Regions from separate parts of the Pseudoalteromonas sp. A3 genome, predicted to be linked through region 1. Evidence: predicted binding sites of a transcription regulator. Region 1 holds the regulator's gene; each other region holds the start of a gene.

Evidence for each region. The regulator sigma-54, encoded in region 1, starts transcription at its own class of promoters, with help from an activator protein. The targets are predictions, from matches to a motif close to GTTGGCACGNNNNTNGNNT.
Region 2: a site for sigma-54 is predicted at 1,911-1,929, ahead of OIZ54_RS19340 (EF-hand domain-containing protein). Genes of this name have one in related genera too.
Region 3: a site for sigma-54 is predicted at 1,901-1,919, ahead of OIZ54_RS10350 (flagellar basal body rod protein FlgF). Genes of this name have one in related genera too.
Region 4: a site for sigma-54 is predicted at 1,537-1,555, ahead of flgJ (flagellar assembly peptidoglycan hydrolase FlgJ). Genes of this name have one in related genera too.

Annotation. Positions count from the first base shown of each region.
Region 1 is NZ_JAPCKL010000006.1:202,108-207,292, reverse strand. Features, by position in the region: gene OIZ54_RS12940 (HPr family phosphocarrier protein) at 1-261, opposite strand, end outside; gene rapZ (RNase adapter RapZ) at 302-1,147, opposite strand; gene OIZ54_RS12930 (PTS sugar transporter subunit IIA) at 1,167-1,619, opposite strand; gene hpf (ribosome hibernation promoting factor) at 1,624-1,911, opposite strand; gene OIZ54_RS12920 (RNA polymerase factor sigma-54) at 1,939-3,438, opposite strand; gene lptB (LPS export ABC transporter ATP-binding protein) at 3,508-4,233, opposite strand; gene lptA (lipopolysaccharide transport periplasmic protein LptA) at 4,230-4,778, opposite strand; gene lptC (LPS export ABC transporter periplasmic protein LptC) at 4,768-5,185, opposite strand, start outside.
Region 2 is NZ_JAPCKL010000017.1:11,189-16,373, forward strand. Features, by position in the region: gene trkA (Trk system potassium transporter TrkA) at 1-797, shown strand, start outside; gene OIZ54_RS19330 (EF-hand domain-containing protein) at 884-1,099, opposite strand; gene OIZ54_RS19335 (calmodulin-like protein) at 1,278-1,490, opposite strand; gene OIZ54_RS19340 (EF-hand domain-containing protein) at 1,620-1,832, opposite strand; gene OIZ54_RS19345 (flagellar brake domain-containing protein) at 2,296-2,958, opposite strand; gene OIZ54_RS19350 (TrkH family potassium uptake protein) at 2,988-4,439, opposite strand; gene OIZ54_RS19355 (YigZ family protein) at 4,490-5,104, opposite strand.
Region 3 is NZ_JAPCKL010000004.1:329,961-335,145, forward strand. Features, by position in the region: gene flgH (flagellar basal body L-ring protein FlgH) at 1-290, opposite strand, end outside; gene flgG (flagellar basal-body rod protein FlgG) at 311-1,099, opposite strand; gene OIZ54_RS10350 (flagellar basal body rod protein FlgF) at 1,121-1,864, opposite strand; gene flgE (flagellar hook protein FlgE) at 2,041-3,411, opposite strand; gene OIZ54_RS10360 (flagellar hook assembly protein FlgD) at 3,471-4,151, opposite strand; gene flgC (flagellar basal body rod protein FlgC) at 4,165-4,596, opposite strand; gene flgB (flagellar basal body rod protein FlgB) at 4,602-5,009, opposite strand; gene OIZ54_RS10375 (CheR family methyltransferase) at 5,154-5,185, opposite strand, start outside.
Region 4 is NZ_JAPCKL010000004.1:324,733-329,917, reverse strand. Features, by position in the region: gene flgH (flagellar basal body L-ring protein FlgH) at 1-351, shown strand, start outside; gene OIZ54_RS10335 (flagellar basal body P-ring protein FlgI) at 363-1,457, shown strand; gene flgJ (flagellar assembly peptidoglycan hydrolase FlgJ) at 1,593-2,609, shown strand; gene flgK (flagellar hook-associated protein FlgK) at 2,611-4,617, shown strand; gene flgL (flagellar hook-associated protein FlgL) at 4,620-5,185, shown strand, end outside.

The sequences.
Region 1 (5,185 bases):
GTTAAATCGTTGTGCAATTAATTGCCCAACCGCATGCAAAGCTTGCTCTGAATCAGGGCCTTCACAGACTACTTTAACTTCTTTACCTTTACTGCTTTCAAGTAGCATTAAAGCTAATACGCTGTCGCCTGCAGCTTCTTTATCATCTTGGTGTAAGGTGATTTTAGCATCAAACTGCACAGCTAATTGCGCAAGGACCGTTGCCGCTCTGGCGTGTAAGCCTAATTTATTTTTTATTAGAAATGTGTCTTCACAGCGCATAAATTACTATACCTAAACTGAACAGGTTATTATTTTAAGGTTACTTTTCTTGCTCACGATGACGAATTTTGACATTCGGATGCGTCATAGCAAAGCTCTCACCAATGGCTTGCGCTAAATAAACAGAGCGATGTTGACCACCAGTACAGCCAATTGCAATAGTGAGGTAACTACGGTTATTGCGCTCTAAGTGTGGCAGCCAAGTTTGTACAAAGGTTTGAATTTGCCAAGTGAATTTTTGCACTATGCTGTGATTTGCCAAAAAATCTTTTACTGGTTGATCAAGGCCCGTAAGCGGTTTAAGTTCAGGCTCCCAGTGGGGGTTTGGCAAAAAGCGAGCATCAAAAACATAATCAGCTTCTTTAGGTATGCCGTGTTTAAAGCCAAACGATTCAAACGTTACAATAAGTTGCTTATCTTTTTTACCCAGTATTTTTTCGCGAATTGACTCTGCTAATTGGTGCACACTTAAATCGGTGGTATCAAGCATAAAGTCAGCGCGCGTTACAAGTACATCAAGCAGTTCTTTTTCTTTTTTTATTGCTAAATCAAGCGGCAGCGAATCGATGGATAAAGGGTGTAATCTGCGTGTTTCTGAAAAACGTTTGATCAGTGTTTGATCATCACTATCTAAATAAAACAGTGTGGGTTTAGCAAAGTCAGGAAGGTACTCGAGAATATCGTTAAATTCGTCTTGTTCTTTGGGGATATTACGAACATCTATACTAACGGCTATTTTGTCATAGTTATCTGAAACACTTCGCACCAAAGAGGGCAGTAGGTTGACCGGAATATTATCTACGCAATAATAGCCTAAATCTTCAACCACGCGTAAAGCAACCGACTTACCTGAACCAGAACGGCCGCTTATGATAATTAACTCCATTTATAGCCCTTAGTATTTACTACGATTGATCAACAATTACTTGATACAGCTCTGCATCGGTTTTAGCACTACGCAGCTGTTTACAAAATTCTTTGTTGCTCAGTTTATCAGCTATGGTTGCCAGAGTCTTTAGGTGCTGTTGGTTATCGCCATCTGGTACGATGAGTGCAACAAAAATATCAACAGGGCAGTTATCAATAGCATCAAAGTTAACAGGCGTGTCGCTAACAAGTACTAAAGCCAGCGGCTCTTCTACGCCACCCATTCTGCCATGAGGAATGGCGATACCCCGGCCAATACCAGTACTGCCTAGCTTTTCTCTGCTTGCCAGCGCATTAAGAATATCTTGTTGTGGTAAGTAGGGGAGCTTTTCATGAGCTAGCTCACTGATAAACTCTAAAATTCTTTTTTTACTACTAAAAAGGACCGCAGCTTTGCTGCAGTCCTGGCATACTAATGTACTTAATTTCATAATATTAGTGTCTAGCAAGCTTCTCTTTATGTTTTATGACTTGACGATCGAGCTTGTCAATCAACGAGTCTATAGCGGCATACATATCTTGGTGCTCTGTTGAGGCAAATAAATCTGCGCCACTTACATGAATAGTCGCTTCTGCTTTTTGGTTGAGTTTTTCTACATCGAGAATGACATGCACATTGCTAATATGATCTGAGTGCCTTTCTAGCTTTGCAAATTTATTATTTACATAGTCTCTAAGTGAATCAGTTACTTCTACGTGACGACCAGTTAGGTTTAGTTGCATAAGCATTTCCTCTTTGTTTTTTACGTCTTATATCAAACTCTTTCTCTGATTTGACGGTGGAATAGCTAGCGATTCACGGTATTTTGCTATTGTGCGTCTAGCTACTTTAATTCCTTGCTCTGCCAATATATCCGCAATTTTACTATCACTCAATGGTTTAGCTGAGTTTTCCGCGGCAATTAGCTTTTTAATTAGGGCACGTATTGCGGTTGATGAACACTCGCCGCCATTTTCAGTGCTTACGTGGCTTGAGAAAAAATACTTAAGCTCAAAAATACCACGTGGCGTATGCATATATTTTTGCGTAGTAACACGCGAAATTGTCGATTCATGCATTTCTACCATTTCAGCAACATCGTTTAAAACCATTGGCTTCATGGCTTCTGGGCCATGTTCAAAAAATGCCTGTTGCTGTTTTACAATACAGTTTGTTACTTTGAGCAGCGTGTCGTTTCTGCTTTCAAGGCTTTTTATAAACCATTTAGCTTCTTGTAAGTGAGAGCGAATAAATTGGCTATCACCACTTGATTTTACGGTACGTGACATAGCCGCGTACTGACTATTTACGCGTATTTTTGGCATGCTATCTGGGTTTAGCTCTACCACCCAGCGGCCTTTTATTTTTTTAACCGACACATCTGGTATTACATACTCCGACTCTTCCCTTACTATTGTATCTGCAGGTTTTGGGTTGAGGGTATGTATTAGGGTCATGACCTCTTTAAGCTCGTCTTCTTTAAGCTTAGTCTTTTTCATTAATGTACGATAGTCGCGTGCCGCTAATAGATCAATGTGATCGGTTAAGATCATTTTAGTTTGTTCTATAAAAGGGGTGTCTTTATCAAACTGGTTTAGCTGAATACACAAGCACTCTTGTAAACTGCGCGCGGCTATACCTACAGGGTCAAATAACTGAATACGCTTTAAAACGGCTTCTATTTCGTCAAGTTCAACTTCAACTTCGTCATCGTTTTCTTGGTTAAAGCTTTCTAAAATTTCTTCGCAACTTAGCGTTAAAATACCCGAGTCATCTACAGCTTCTACAATGGCAATAGCAATGGCTTCATCAGTGGGGCTAAAAGGAGTAAGCTGAAGCTGCCACATTAAATACTCATGTAGCGTTTCAGTAGAGGCACCTTGATAAATAGACTCATCTTCTGGCATTGGGCCTGAGGATGCCGCAGGGGCTGCGCTCATGTACTCATCCCAAGTTACATCCATTGCCATATCATCGCTAACGGTGTCTTTATTTAAAGCTTCGCCACTGTCTTGCTCGTACTCGCTAGTTGTATCGTCAGCCGATGCGCTTACGGTTACATCATCCGTATCTGCTTTTTGTTCATTTTTTCCAGCCGACTCTTCCGTGTAATCTTGCTCTTCTACTTCTAATAGCGGGTTGCTATCAAGTGCTTCTTGTATTTCTTGCTGGAGATCCAATGTACTGAGCTGCAGCAAGCGAATCGCTTGTTGCAATTGTGGAGTCATTGTAAGTTGCTGGCCCATGCGCAGCTGTAATGATTGCCTCATGTATCTCTAACAATCCTTTTATGTTGTTATAATTAATATTAGCAGATGCTTGTAGGTGTGGCTTAAATGTTACAGCCTAAATTGCTCGCCTAAATAAACATCGCGTACAGTTTTGTCATTTAATACGTGTTCTGGGGTGCCAGATGCAATTAGCTCCCCATGAGAAACAATGTAGGCTTTTTCACAAACATCAAGGGTTTCTCTTACATTGTGATCGGTAATTAATACGCCAATGCCACGGTTTTTAAGATGTTCTATTATTTTCTTTATATCTAACACTGAAATCGGATCAACACCAGCAAAAGGCTCATCCAATAAAATAAATTTAGGGTTTGCTGCCAGTGCTCTGGCAATTTCTACACGGCGGCGTTCACCACCAGAAAGCGCCATACCTTGGCTATCGCGAATATGCTGAATACTAAATTCATCAAGTAAGTTGTTAAGCGTTTCTTCTCGTGCGGCTTTATTGAGCTCTTTACGCGTTTCTAAAATAGCCATTAGGTTTTGATAAACTGTCAGCTTTCTAAATATTGATGACTCTTGCGGCAAATAGCCAATGCCTAAACGGGCGCGGCTGTGCATAGGTAATAACGTAATGTCGTTATCATCAATAGAAATTTTACCTTTGTCGCTAGGTACTAACCCTACAATCATGTAAAAGGTGGTGGTTTTACCTGCGCCATTAGGGCCCAATAAGCCAACAATGCTGCCGGCTTCTACCTCAAGGCCTACATTTTTTACAACTTGGCGGCCTTTATAGCTTTTTGCTAATAGTTCTGCTTTTAAGGTGCTCATGGTTGACCTTCGTTACCTGTTTTTTCTTTAATTTTTGCTTCAACAGGCACTAAAATTGTGTGGACACGATCCGTAGAGTTTTCGTCTTTTTCTGCGCTAATAAGCTGCTGCTGCATGTCGTAGGTAATACTTTTAGCATTAATTTTTTGACCGGCTTGTGCGACTTCAGCATCGCCAACAAGCGTTAAAAAGCGCTTTGCTACGTCGTAACGTACTTCGTTTGCGCTGGCACTCATTACGGTACCGTCGTCTTGTTTTTCTTCGAAGTAGGCTGGGCTGCCAGTGGCAATAAGGAGTTGTTTGTTATCCCCTAAGTCTTCACGTTTATGTACTTCGAGTCGGTCGGCTGTAATTTTGCGATTACCATGCACAATTTCGACGTTCTTTTCAAAAATACCTACGTTTTCTTTAAGTTGGCCTTCTTGACGGTCTGCACTAATAGAAATTTGATTTGCTGGCGGTTGAGCAGCAGGCTCAGCAGCAGAGGCGCTAAATGCAAGCATTAGCGATGGGATAATAAGTATTTTAGTGAGTTTATTGGTCATAATATATTGTTCGCGTATGGTTAATTAGTTTTATTACTTCGGTTTTTAAATCGGCTTCAAGGCCTTTACCGACAATTTTTAAATTAGGCCCAGTGACAACCACTGGCTGCTCAGAGCGCATTGTTAGCGCTTTAATGTCGACTTCGATGTTATCGGCATCGATGTTATCTATCATGGCATTATCAACTAAATTTTTAGCAACCACATTGCCTTCTAAAATAAGTTGTTTATCTTCGTAAAGCGTTGCTTCGTCTGCATTTATTCGCCATGTTTGCTTTTCGTTATACAAGGTGAAAATAGGTTTTTCAAAAAACGTAAAACCAAGCTGTTGGTACAGCTCCATTTTAGCCGCTGTGACTTTATGGCTTATTTTGCCTTGCTCGTCATAGGCTGTTTGCTTAAGCTCT
Region 2 (5,185 bases), on a different contig from region 1:
CTATAAAGCCACTGGGCACCACGGTAATAGAAGCGGACGATGAAGTATTTTTCATTGCTGCCACTAAGCATATTCGCGCAGTTATGAACGAGCTACAAAAACTTGAGCGTTCTTACAAAAAAATTATGATAGCCGGTGGCGGTAACATTGGTGCAGGCCTTGCTCGCTCACTGGAAAAAAACCACAGCGTTAAGTTACTAGAGCGCAGTAAAGAGCGTGCTGAGCAACTCTCTGAAATGCTAGATAACACCGTCGTGTTTTGTGGAGACGCCTCAGACCAAGAACTACTATCTGAAGAGCACATAGAGCAAGTTGATGTGTTTATTGCCGTAACCAACGACGATGAAGCAAATATAATGTCGGCCATGCTTGCAAAACGCATGGGCGCACAAAAAACCATGGTGCTTATTCAGCGTGGTGCGTATGTAGATTTAGTGCAAGGGGGTGAAATAGATATTGCTATATCACCACAACAAGCAACTATTTCGGCGCTACTTACACACGTACGCCGTGGCGATATTGTTAATGTGTACTCGTTACGTAAAGGCGCGGCAGAGGCCATTGAAGCCGTTGCCCATGGCGATGAAAACACATCAAAAGTAGTTGGCCGTGCGATTGCCGATATCAAGCTACCTGCAGGTACAACGATTGGTGCTATTGTACGTAATGACGACGTACTGATTGCCCACGACGACACGGTTATTATGTCTGGTGATCACGTTATTATGTTTTTAATCGATAAAAAGCATATCAACGTAGTAGAAAAGCTATTCCAAGTTAGCGCTATATTTTTATAGTTAAACACAAAAAAGCCGCTGACTAAGGCGGCTTTAGTGGAGTATGTTTTTTTAATGCTAGGCAACCCTGCTTAGCAGCTTACTAATTACTGTACTTTTGAAAACTCTTGCTCAGAAATTTCACCATTACCATCAGTATCTAGCTGGTCAAAAATTTTCACTAGCTGTGAATTTACCTGCGCTTCTTGCTTTGAAATTGCACCATCACCATCGGCATCAAACGAGGCAAAGTCGACTGCAGCATACGCCGCTGATGAAGAAGCTAATACGATAACGGCAAGTGCTGTATTTAATGTTTTCATAGTTGTGTCCTAATTAAGAGGAAATCCTTTTCTAAGATCCATGGGTTTAAAAATTAACTAAAAAGTGCTTTTGCCAATGTGCATTATTAAGTTTTAATGCACATTGGATTAGAGCAAATGACTCTTTGCTAAGTGAACATGCGCAGCCCTGCGCTCAATTGGCAAAGATCATCACACCCTAGTATTTAGAGAACTCTTGCTTTGAAAGCTCACCATTTCCATCGGTATCAAGCTCAACAAACTCAGCCATTAAATCCGCATCAACCGATGCTTCAGCTTGGCTAATGGCGCCATTGCCATCTACATCTAGCGTGTCAAAATCAGTCCCTGCAAAGGCAGCAGAAGAAGAGGCAATAGCCATAAATGCGAGTGCTTTATTTAAATGCTTCATAATTTAATCCTTCAATATAAACAAATTAGTTAAGTTCACTACGTGGTGTACGCAATCCTTGTAATCCTTTTTCGTAAGCTCCCTTGCCTACTTAGGTTGTCATTGGCAACTCAGGATTGTTACCACACTTTAAGCTTCTGAAAATTCTTCTTTTGATAGCTCACCATCTTGGTCAGTATCTAATTCTGAGAACATGCTCATCAGTTTTGTATCAATTGATGCCTCTGATTTGCTAATCGTGCCGCTGCCATCTACATCTAACGTATCAAAATCGGTTGCTGCAAATGCCGCTGATGATGAAGCAAGGGCGATAAGTGCTAAAGTTTTATTAATGCTTTTCATAATATAATTCCTTCAAGTATATGTGTGCGATTAAGTGTTTTACTTTAAATCACGTTATTGTTCAGTACAGCCAGACTATTACAACTTGAATGCCAAGTTTTAAAAGTTCATTATTTTCAATCAGTTAAATGAGTTCTTGGCTATTTTTGATAAATTTGCGGGGGTTTTATGTTGCAAACTAGCAACAAAGGGTAAAGCTAAGTTTTTAAATGCAATAAAAACAACTAGTTACATAAGAGGAAAAAGCTACAATTTTCGGCGTAAATTGTAAGGATGAAGATTTATCGAAAAAAGAGACTAAATTTTAACCGTGAGGGGAGCTAACACATTAAAATAATTCACTCGTAAAACTAATCTATACAGCTGATTTTTATAGAAAATAAAAATTATTTTTTGAATTTTTAAAAAATATGACTGCCACTCAAGTAAAAAATGGCCATTTGTTGCTATTAAGCGAAAGTGCTTATTCTAATGGCAGCTCAAGCATCGCGGGATCGATAAAGTGCTCTTTCATAAATGCCTTCATTTCATCTTCACTGGCTAGAAGTTTAATACCACAATTAACTCCTGCGGCGTGTTCTTTTACACTGCATACTTCGCCAGTAAATGCTTTATTGTTGGTATCAACCGTCACCGTGCATTGCATATCTTTAATATTTTCATCGTTTTGATCGCCGCGTACATCAAACATCACCCCGGTAAGCGAGATGTCTTTAATCACCCCTTCAAGTACTCTATCGTCACTTAGAGTTAATTTTGCAGGTAATAAAGTAGGTATGCGTGTTTGCGCGCGCAGTGCAAATAACTGCACTTGCGTAGGGTAATTAATAAAAATGAGCCTAGCAGGGTGTGAGGCAACCGACATAAGCTGCTGCCTAAATGCTATTACTTGTCCGCCACTGCCTTCTATAACCGCTCTTACCACCACCATTACACCATCACGTAGGTAATCACTTGCAGCAGGTAAACGCTTTGAACTTGGGTAATTTAAAATAATAAATTTATTTTCTAGCAAGCCAATAAACTCTGTTTTTACGCGTTTACTACTGGTAGGCGTAACAATTTCCAAGTCGACCAATCGTCCTGTTGTTAACTGGTGTAATTTATCTAAATTAGAATGTGGCATGCCTGTTCCTAAGCATCATTTGTATATTATTACCCACGCCAAAAGGTCGGCGTAAATAGCACGAGTAAGGTGAATATTTCTAAGCGACCAAATACCATGGCAATGGTTAATAGCCATTTGGCACCATCGCTCACCGCCCCATAATGCGAGGCAACATCACCTAAGCCTGGGCCTAAATTATTTAAACACGCCGCCGTAGCAGAGAACGCGGTAATGTTGTCCATGCCGGTTCCCATTAGTGCCAGCATTATAATAATAAACACCAATGCGTACGCTGAGAAAAACCCCCAAACCGCTTCAACTACTTTATCGGGCAAGGCTTTACGACCAAGCTTAATAGAGTATATAGCACGTGGGTGCACTAAGCGGTTAAGCTCACGTATGCCTTGTAGGTAAAGTAAAAACACGCGTACAACTTTCATACCGCCACCGGTTGAACCTGCACAGCCACCTATAAAGCTCGAAAAAATAAGCAATATAGGCAAAAACAGCGGCCAAGTAGAAAAATTATCGGTGGCAAAACCGGCTGTGGTACTCATAGACACCGCCTGAAATAAAGCCTGATCGAGGGTTTCATCGCCATCGGCAAATATTTCGTTAGATGAGAGCACCGTAAAACAAATAACCACCAGCGCTAACTGTATCAGTAAAAAAACTTTAAATTCAGGGTCGCGGATATATACCTGAATATTACGACTCGCTACCGCCGCGTAATGCAGTGAAAAGTTAACCGCAGCAATAATTAAAAAGAAAACACATATAAAGTTAATGACAGGGCTATCAAAGTGCCCTATTGAGGCATCGTAAGTAGAAAAACCGCCAATCGCCACTGTAGAAAACGCATGGCATATAGCATCAAACCACTCCATACCTGCCGCCCAATACGCCAACATACAGGTTACCGTTAACGACACATAAATGTACCAAAGGTGCTTTGCGGTGTCGGCAATACGGGGGGTCATTTTTGAATCTTTTACTGGGCCTGGGATCTCAGCTCGGTATAACTGCATGCCACCGACCCCAAGCATGGGCAGTATAGCAACAGCAAGTACAATGATACCCATACCGCCAAACCACTGTAATTGCTGGCGATAAAACAAAACAGACTTAGGCAGGTATTCAATTCCGGTAAGTACCGTGGCCCCAGTGGTTGTAAGGCCAGAAAAGGCCTCAAACACCGCATCGGCCATAGACAAATTAGGTTCTTGTAAAAAAATCAGCGGTAACGATGCAAACGCCCCTAGTACCAGCCAAAATAGTACAACAATTAAAAAGCCTTCGCGTGCTTTTAAGTCGCCGTTTTCATGCCTGTTTGGGTAATAAGCTGTTAAACCAATAACCACACTAAATATAAACGCTAATACAAAAGGAACACCACCACCATCTTTATAAAATAAAGACACCACCGCAGGCGGCACCATGGTAATACTAAACAGCGCAACAAGTTGGCCAAGGATTTTTATGATGGTACGAAATTGCATGTAGCTTATCGCTTTTATTATTAGTAAATATAAGTGTGTAAGTTATTGTCTTACTCTTTGATAGTTAACTCAACTGCGCCATGGCTTAAATCAAAAATATCTTTAATGGCCTGTTTTGCTTGGCGGCTATCAATAGTAATAACCCATTCAATATTAGCAGTAAATTGTTTTTCTATATTAAGTACTTGATAATTGGTTTTTAACAATTGCTCTATTGCGCCCTGCATGCTGTATTCACTCTGGCCTACAATCTCGATACTCGGTACTTTAGTCACCGTTTTTAGCTGCGAAAGTGCATTATTAAGCGACCCACCATAGGCACGCACTAACCCACCGGTGCCCAGCTTTATACCGCCAAAATAACGGGTGACAACCGCAGTAATTTCGCCAAGTCCAGAACCCACCAGCACATTAAGCATCGGCTTTCCTGCGGTACCATTTGGCTCGCCATCATCAGAAAAACCATAAACATGGCTTCCGCCTGGGTTACCCGCTACGTGCGCCCAACAATTATGACGAGCATCTGGGTACTTTTCTTCAATGCTTTTAATAAATGCTTTAGCAGCCTGTAGGTCTGGCGTATGCGCGATATGAACTATAAAGGTGCTTTTTTTAATTTCTTCTTGATGAAACACATCATCGGCGGGGTATTTATATTCAGACATAATTAAAGCTCAATTAAAAATGGGGCCAAAAGGCCCCTTTGCATTCGCGTATTTTAGCGCGTATTGGCGAGCTCGTCTTTA
Region 3 (5,185 bases), on a different contig from region 1:
CTGGCTTCGGTTTCTTTATCGGTTTCGGTTTTAGCGGCTTTTGTAGCTTGTGTTGATTCTTCAAGCTTAACGGTAATTATATCGCCGGTTCTAAGTGCTTTTTTGTCTGAATACAAATCATTAAATGTATTGGTGTTAAACAACGAACCCGTTGCAACAACAGGCTCTGCTACAGGCTCTGGGTACATGGGTGCGTAGTAGGGGTCATCTTGAACCACTTCACTATTTTGCGTAGAAACACAGCCACTTAAAAATAAGGTGCCTGCTGCAAATAAAATAACATTACGCATAACTATCCCCTTGTGCACGGTTATAACTGTTGATTGATGTAGCTCATCATTTCGTCAACGGCCGAGATTACTTTTGAGTTCATTTCGTAAACACGTTGAGTTTCGATAAGGTTTACCAATTCTTCTGTTACATTAACGTTTGATGTCTCAAGCGAGCCTTGAATAATAGTACCTAAGCCTTCTACACCTGGATTACCTTGAACAGGCGCACCACTAACAGCGGTTTCGGTGTAAAGGTTTTGACCAATTGGCTCAAGACCCGATGGATTAATAAAGTCACTTATTGTTAGCTGGCCAATCACCACGTTATCGGCTTGCCCTGCAACGCGTACAGATACTTCACCATCTTGAGAGACTGTAATTGATTGCGCATCATCGGGTACATTCATTTCGGGCTGAACAACAAAACCTGCACCGGAGGTAACAATGCGGCCGTCTTCATCGGTAGTAAATTGTCCATTACGCGAATACGCAATATTGCCATCAGGCTGCAACACTTCAAAAAAGCCTTCGCCTGAGATCATCCAATCAAGTGAGTTTTCAGTGGTGAGCATATTGCCCTGCGTAAACTCTTTTTGGTTAGCAACCACTTTTGCACCCGCACCTAGCATTAGGCCAGATGGCAGCTCGGTATCTTGTGATGAGCGCCCGCCAGGCTGGTTGATGTTTTGATACAGTAAATCTTCAAAAATAGCGCGGCTTTTTTTGTAACCTACGGTACTGGCATTCGCCAAGTTATTTGAAATAACTGAAATATCAGTTTGTTGAGCGTCTAGCCCTGTTTTACTTATCCACAATGCAGGATTCATAAGTATGCCCTCATTTTAAAGTTAAACTATGCGCATCAACTGATCTTGACGTTCGTCAATCTCTTCAGCTGTTTTCATTAGTTTTACTTGTAACTCAAATTGACGTTGGTGGTTGATCATATCGACCATTTCGTGAACTGGATTAACGTTAGACATTTCCAGTGCACCACTTAACACTTTTACATTTGCAGAGGTATCGACGGTTTGCCCTGGTACAGGTCTAAATAAACCATCGTTGCCTTTTTCAAGCTCTCTGCTGTTTCCTTCAACAACGCGCAGCGTGTCTACTTCTTCTAAAAAATTGGCTGGTGCGCCTTGCGGGCGAACCTGTATGGCGCCATCTTCACTAAAACTTATTTTTTCTATAGGAACCGGTAAAATTACGGGGCCACCTTCGCCAATAACTTGACGACCATGGCTCGTTACTAACATACCTTGTGCAGTAATGTTTAGCGTGCCTACTTTTGTATAGGCTTCGTTTCCTGAGTCATCTTGAACGGCAAGCCAGGCGTTATCGCTCATGGCAATATCTAAATCACGACCTGTTTCGATTATGCCGCCAGAGGTCATGTTAGAACCTGGTCGCTCTTGCATTGAAAACACGCGCGTTGGTAAGCCCTCGCCAAATGCTTGCATAGAGCGCGCTTGCGCAAAGTCAGCTTTAAAACCTGTGGTGTTTGCGTTTGCCAAATTATTGGCTTTAAGTGCAAGCCCTTGTAGGCTTTGCTTAGCGCCAGAGGCTGCAATGTAGACCATTTTGTCCATAACATCGACTCACATAAAAAATCTCTGAGTTGATAAATGCAAAATAGATGCCAGATTAAATTTGACGCAATATAAGGAAGGTATTGAATGGTTCAGCTACGCTAGTTTCAGCTACATAGCTACAAAAAAGGCTGCAAAAATGCAGCCTTAAAATCTTAACCAAAAATAAGGTTAACTTATCGAATCTGCAAAATACTTTGCTGAATTGTTGAGTTAACTTCAAGCGCTCTTGAGTTCGCTTGGTAGTTACGTTGAGCGGTAATCAAATCAACTAATTCGTTTGTTAAGTTAGTATTTGATTGCTCAAGCGCGGATGAATTAATACTACCAAAAGTGCCCGAGCCTGCTTCACCGGCCACTGGCTCACCAGAGTCAATGCTTTGCTTCCAGCTGGTATCGCCTACTTGCGAAAGGCCTTGAGAGTTTGGAAAGCGAACCATAGCAACTTGGCCTAAGTAGGTTGAATCGCCATTGCTGTATGAGGCAACAATTTTACCGTCTGTGCCAATATCAATACCCGCTAAACGACCCACTGTAGAACCATCTTGGTCAAGTGCTTTTACTTCAAAGCCACTTGAGTACTGAGTTGGAATACGGCCAGCTGTGTTGTTTTCATCACGCCAGTTTAGCTCAATACCTGTACTTGGGAATGTTGCGCCGTTATCAAGCATTGACGATAAACCAGTACCTGCACCTGCCGGTAAATTAATTTCATCAAACGTGGTGGCGTTAGTATTTGCTACACCATCTGTTGTGGCGGGTAAACCGCTAGAATCAAAACCAAGTGTGGTAATAGGTGTATATGGTGTAGTTGTTTGCTCTGCACCAGATGTACCGTCTACCACTTTACCATCAAGCGTAGCGTATACTTCCCAGCTATTGTCTGTACCACCTGCAGCTGCATCTTCTTCTTTTACAAAAAAGTATTGCAGAATATGTGGTTCACCTAATGAGTCGTAAACAGTAGTAGACGTCGACGAATTATAGGTACCATTCGATGTCGGATCAAAGTCGAGGCCTGTTGCATCAGCTGTTGCATCTAAGTTGAACGATAAAAATACGTTTTCGGTTGCGCGAGGCGAACCAGATGAATCAGGAATTTGAATTGGGTTAGTTGTACTTAGACTTACCGATGTGGTGTCCCCACTTGATGCATCAACCGGAAAAGCTTGTAAGTAATTACCTTTGGCGTCAACCATAAAGTTATCTTGGTTAAGCTTAAATGCACCTGCACGAGTATAGGTTAAATCTTGCGACGAAATATCATCAGTCATTGCAAAATACCCTTCGCCGGTAATCGCTAAATCTAACGAGTTGTTAGTAAATTGCAGTGAGCCTTGATGAAATTGCTGTGCAACCATGGTTGTTTGCACACCATCACCATTTTTGGTTTTACCTGCACTAAACACAGATGCAGCGTATACATCAGCAAATTCAGCCCGCGATTCTTTAAAACCGGTGGTATTTACGTTAGCAATATTATTTGCTGTTACGTCTAAGTCTTTTTGAGCGGCAGCTAGGCCTGTAAGTGCGATATTAAAGCTCATAATTCACCTCTAACTTTTAATCTAATAGCCTGCTAGCAGGCGAAATACTTTTTAATTGGTTATGCGATCTCTGCGACATCAGTCAACCTAACCGCACCCTCTTTAGTGTTAATAATAATGCCACTAGAGCCATTGATATTAACGCTTTCAATGTTTTTGAATGTTGCCACCGGTAAGCTTGAAAACTCGCCGTTGGTACTGCCCTCTGCAGTAATAGTGTATTCGCCCTCTGGTAGGCGCTCACCGGATTCATTATTACCATCCCAGCTAAAGCGCACTGCACCCGCTGCTTGCGAACCCATATCGATAGTTCTAACCAGTTGCCCAGAAGCATCTGTGACTTTAATTGTTAAATTATCAACGGCTTCTTCAGCAACCGCAGACCCTTTTGCCTCTCCGCTTTCGCCAAGCTCAAGCGTATTAGATTCTAAAAGCGCTTGCTTACCAACCAGCGTTGATGCTTGTAAGGCAGAGTTTGAGGTCATTGACGAGGCAAGTGACTCAAAATTTGTGTTTAAATCGGTGATGCCTTGCGCCATGGTAAAATTAGTCATTTGCGCAATCATCTGATCGTTATCAGCCGGATTACTCGGATCTTGATACGATAGCTGCTGAGTTAGCAACGAGAAAAAATCTTCCTGCGTTAATGCATCGCTCTCTTCAGTGGTTGTCGCTACTTGGGTCTCTTGCCAAGTTATAGAGTCCAAAAAAGATGAACTAGTACTAATATCGTTACTCATAACCTACCCTCGGTTATCGCTGCCCAAGTAACAGCGTTTTGCTTAACATTTGCTTAGCTGCATCGGCAACTTGCACGTTTGTTTGATAAGAGCGAGAAGCAGAGATCATATTTGCCATCTCCTCAACAACATTAACGTTGGGTTTATAGATATAGCCATTTTCATCCGCACTGGGGTGATTAGGGTTATATTCAATTTGTAGTGGTTTGTTACTCTCAACAATTCCCAGCACTTTAACACCAACAGCGGAGCCCTGAGGGTTGCTGGCTGAGGCAGACGCTTTCGTCAGCTCGGCAGCAAATACAGGTTGGCGTGCTCGGTAAGTTTTGTCTTGGGATGAACTAATTGTATTAGCATTCGAAATATTACTCGCGGTGGTATTTAAGCGAACATTTTGTGCACTCATACCACTGCCTGAAATATCAAAAACGTTATATAAACTCATAATTATTATCCTTGACTACCGAGCGCTTTATTCAGGCCCTTAAATTTACTACTTAAAAATTGCAGGCTTGCCTGATACTCCATCGCATTCTGTGTATACAAGTTTCGTTCCACCTGTATATCAACTGAGTTACCATCGCCTGTATCTCCTTGATTTGGATTGCGAAATAATTCAGAACCACCTACACTTCGAGTACCGCCAGCAATGTGTTTTTCATTGGTAGTAACCATGCTATTGCCGCTTTGCTGAGTTGACCTTGCCGCTTTTAATGCTGAGGCAAAGTCGATATCTTTTGCTTTATAGCCAGGCGTATCAGCATTCGCTATATTTGTGGCAAGTACTTCTGCCCGCTGTGAGCGGATCAACATTGCATGCGGGTGCACACCTAATGCTTTATCAAAACTGATAGCCATAACGTTCTCCAAAAAATTGACTTGCTTAAGTTAAAGCAATTTATAAGCCAGTAGTTTTTAGTTACGTTATTTTTTTATAGAGGGTTGTTATTAAATAAAAAAACGACGCTAAGAACGTCGTTTTTTAATAACAAAGTGATAGGATTATTTTTTTTGGTAGATGATTCCAGGGTTAC
Region 4 (5,185 bases), on a different contig from region 1:
GGTGGCGACAGTATTCAGTTTGGCATTGGTAGTGACTCATCATTTACCGGTGACTCTAAATCAAATCAGTCAAACAGCTTAGTGGGCGATATCTCGGTGAATGTTATGCGTGTTTTACCCAATGGTAACTTAGTTATTCGTGGTGAAAAATGGCTAACACTTAACACCGGCGAAGAGTTTATTAGGCTCGAAGGCCTTGTACGTCCGCAAGATGTAAGCGCCGATAACACGGTTGAGTCGAATAGAATTGCCAATGCCCGAATTCAATATTCAGGTAAAGGACAAACACAAGAAGCGCAAAGCCCAGGGTGGTTAACACGTTTCTTTAGTAGCTCGTTATTTCCGTTTTAGAGGATAGTAGTATGAATAGCATTAAAGCGTTTATTTTGATCATACTGCTAGGCTGGCAATTTTCTGCCAGCGCCGAGCGTATAAAAGATGTCTCTATGGTTGAAGGTGTACGTGCTAACCAATTGGTTGGCTATGGTTTAGTGGTGGGGCTACCTGGTACAGGGGAGCAAAACTCTTACACGCAACAAAGTTTTAGAGGCATGCTAAACAGTTTTGGTATTACGCTGCCTTCAACACAAAGCCCTAAAATTAAAAACGTAGCAGCAGTGGCAGTCCATGCTGAGCTTCCGCCGTTTAGAAAACCGGGTCAAACAATTGATATTACGGTATCTTCTATTGGCAGTGCAGGCAGTTTACGTGGCGGCACCTTGCTCCAAACTTTCTTAAAAGGGGTGGATGGAAACGTATACGCCATAGCCCAAGGTAGCCTAATTGTGGGTGGCTTAGGAGCACAAGGGCTTGATGGCAGTAAAGTGGTCATTAACACCCCGACGGTTGGCCGCGTACCTAACGGAGCCACTGTTGAGCGCGAAGTTAAAAGCCCTTTTATGCAAGGCGACTACATTACTTTTAACTTAAACCGCCCTGACTTTACAACGGCAAAACGTTTAGAAGCAACAATTAACAATTTGGTAGGCCCTAATAGTGCACAAGCTATTGACGCTGCCTCAGTACGCGTTATTGCGCCACGTGATGCATCGCAACGAGTGTCTTATTTATCAACGCTTGAAAACCTAGAGTTTAAGCCTGCTGACACTTCAGCCAAAATTATTGTTAATTCACGTACGGGAACCATTGTCATTGGCAAAAATGTGAAGCTACAGCCTGCGGCAATAACCCATGGCGGTCTAACAGTCACAATTGCTGAACAGCAAAATGTAACGCAGCCTAATCCGTTAGCAGAAGGCGAAACTGTTGTTACACAGCAAAGTATTATTGACGTTAATCAAGATGATTCTCGTGCGTTTGTTTTTAACCCCGGCGTTAGCTTAGATGACTTAGTGCGTGCTATAAATGAAGTAGGCGCAGCACCTGGAGACCTAATGGCTATTTTAGAAGCGCTTAAAGAAGCGGGTGCAATTAACGGACAGCTTGTTGTTATTTGATTATTTTTTAGAATGTTTACCCTTCCAAATAAAGCTTAAGTACTCAAAAGGTACTTAAGCTTTTTACTGTTTACCTTTCTTTGGCTCAATTTTTGCATTTCTTAAAGCATTATTCATTTTTGTGTCAAAAAGCTGATGGAAACAAATCACCTCGATAAGCAAAACTTTTTTGATTTAAGTAATCTTAATACTTTACGTCAAGACGCTTTAAACAGCGGTGATGCATCTACAGATGCCTCTAAAGCGGCGCTAAAAAAAGCAGCGGCACAATTTGAAGCTATTTTTACACAAATGCTTCTAAAAGGGATGCGTAAAGCCAACGAAGCATTTGAAGATGAAGACAGCCCGTTTAACTCAAGCGGTGTAAAGTTTTTTGAAGAAATGCACGATCAGCAGCTCTCTTCTGAGCTTTCATCAAATGGGTCTTTGGGTTTGGCTGATTTAATTGTTCAGCAGCTCTCACCAGAGGCTGAGAACTTTATGCCTGGCTCAGTATTAAGAACTACTAACGACTTTATGAGCGATAAACGCGCAGGCTCTGAACTGCCGCACGAAAAGGTGCACAGTGTAAATCAAGCAAAAAAAGATGACTCAGCAGTCAGCAGTGCGGCAACACAAACTAAAACCACAACACAGCCTGCACAGCAGTCGTCGTTTAATAATGCTGAAGAGTTTGTTAGTGCAGTGTGGGAGCATGCTAAAACAGCGGCCGAAAAAATTGGTTTAAACCCTGCAGTAATGGTGGCCCAAGCGGCACTTGAGACTGGTTGGGGTAAGCATATTATTAATAAAAGCGACGGGAATAGCTCAAATAACCTGTTCAATATTAAATCAGATAAAAGCTGGGAAGGCGATAAAGCAAGTAAAGTAACGCTTGAATTTGAGCAAGGTACCCCTGTTAAAAAGCAAGCAAGTTTTAGAGCTTACGAATCTATAAAAGAAAGCGTGAACGACTTTGTCGATTTTTTAACGCAAAACCCACGCTACGAAGAAGCATTACAAAAAACAGCACAGCCAAACGAATTTTTAGATTCGCTACAAAAAGCAGGCTATGCAACCGATCCTAATTACGCGAGTAAAATAAAAAAAGTGCTAAATAGCAGTGAGCTTAAAAATATTGCAACAAGCGCGTTTACCCAAGGAGTGAAGTAATATGTCGTTTAGTTTATTAAATATTGCCAGTGCTGGGGTGCGTTCAAGCTCTGAGCTGTTGCAAACGACCAGTAAAAACATCACCAATGTAAATACAGAAGGCTACGTACGTGAGCGCACTGAATTTACCACGATGGTTGATAACCAAGTAGGTCGCGGCGAAACATACAGGTTATTGAACGAGTTTGCCCAGTCACAGTTAAACCGCGACACGTCAAATAAATCGTTTTTTGATCAATTTGTAACAGAAGCCAACCGTGTTGATACTATTTTTTCAGAAGAGTCTAATAACTTATCAACGGGTATAAATTCATTATTTAATAACGTGCAAGAGGCGCTAAACCAGCCGTCTTCAACAGTTGCTCGCTCATTAGTAATGACCGATGCGCAAAGTTTAGTTGATCAAATGGATAGGCTTTCGGGTATCGTGCTTGAGCAACAAGGTATAGTAAATGAGCAGCTTGAGATTTTTTCTGAAGAAGCCAACTCACTTATCCAAAATATAAATACGTTAAACCAAGAAATAGCAGTCGTAAATGGCACAAATAACGCATCAAGCGCAAGCTCTATTTATAACCAGCGCGACTTAGCGATTCGTGAATTATCAGAGCTTGTTGATATAGAAACACTTGATGGCCCAAATGGCGAAAAACTCGTTTTTATGGGCAGCGGTGAATCTTTAGTTATGGAAAACGGTACATTTAACTTGTTTTCACTGTCGGGTGACCCCGATCCTAATTTTAAAGAATTGACGCTTGACGTTAATGGCGGCAAAGCTGTGCCGCTAGAAATAGATGCAACTAAATTAAAAGGAAAAATTGGCGGCTTGTTGGCTTTTAGAGACGACATACTCGTGCCCGCACAAAACCAAATTGGCCAAATGGGATTGGCAATTGCTGATGCGTTCAACGAGCAAAATAAATTGGGTATGGATGCTAACGGCGAGCTAGGCGGTGATATATTTAATATACCTACCGTGGGTGCTTATACATACCAAGCTAATACCGGCGGCGCCAGTTTAACTGCCACGCTTGAGGCTGGTAAAGGCAGTGAACTGCCTGCCAGCGACTTTATTGTTACTTATACCGCTAATGCAAATGAAGTGAGCATTCAGCCTATAGATAATAAAGGGGAGCCGATAGGCAGCGCCTCTTTAGCGACTATACCGCCATCAGGTGTTATCGACTCAGATGATATTACGAGTGGGGAGTCGTTTGGTTTACAAATTGATGTAGCAGGTACTGGTAATACAGGTGATCAGTTTCAAATTAAACTTAACTCAGAGGCGGCAACCAGTATTTCCCTTGCGACAAGCCGCGGTGAAGACTTAGCACTGGCATCGCCTATTCGTACAGCTAACAGCATAGATAATGTAGGTACAGCGACTATTTCAGCCGGAGAAGTAACAAGTGTTACCTCGGGTGGCTTTAACACTACCCCTGGTTTAGCCAATGGCGATATCACGTTAGTTAAAACAGGCACTGCAAACGAATATCAAATTACAGATGCAAATGGCACCACGACGTTTATAGTAACGCCTCCAGCAGAGGGCGTACTGGCTCAGGCTGGTGCACCTTATAGCAACTATGGCTTTGACTTTGACATTGAAGGCACGCCAGCCACTGGAGACACCTTTACCCTTGAATTTAACGAAGGTGGCTTTGACGATAACCGTAATGGTTTAAAACTCGCTGATTTACAAAATGGTGAGTTAGTACGTAAAAATGTAGTGACAACAGCCACTGCCGACAATCACGAAACGTTTAACCAAGCCTATTCTGGTTTAGTCAGTGATATTGGCGTAGTAACTGGTCAAGCCATTACCAGTGCCAGCGCATTTAATGCGTTAGCAGAGCAATCTGAAGCGTGGTATGAGTCGCTCTCGGGTGTAAACCTTGATGAAGAAGCTGCCAACCTACTGCGTTTCCAACAATCATATTCGGCATCAGCTCAAGTATTGGCTGCTGCCCAAGAAGTTTTTGACACCTTATTAAGTGCGGCGAGGTAATTATGCGTTTATCAAATAACTTAATGTATCAAAACAACATTAATAAAATACTCGATAACCAACAAAGTGTTGCTAATGCACAAGAGCAAGTAACAACAGGTAAAAAATACTTAACGACCTCAGAAGCGCCTGCTGCTATTTCACAAGGGATGCTGTATTCAAATAAAATACAAACAAATGAGCAATATACTAAAAATATCGACCAATTAACTGGCCGCCTTGAAACCGAAGAAACCATCTTACAAAGTATAAATACCAATATTCAACAAGCTCAAGAGCTAGCTATTCAAGCGGGCAATGGTGTTTATACTCAAGATGATTTAGAGTCAATCGCGGCAGAGCTGAGTGAAATACAAAAAACACTCGTTAATTTAATGAATACCCGCTCAGAAGACGGTAAGTTTATATTTTCAGGCTACCAAGACAGCACCCAACCCTATCAATTTGACTCTACAACAGGTGAGTACACCTACAATGGGGATCAAGGCCAGCATGTTATAACCATTGCTGAAGGCGTGAGTATTAAATCAAGCGATAACGGTTTTGATACGTTCGAGAAAAGTGATGC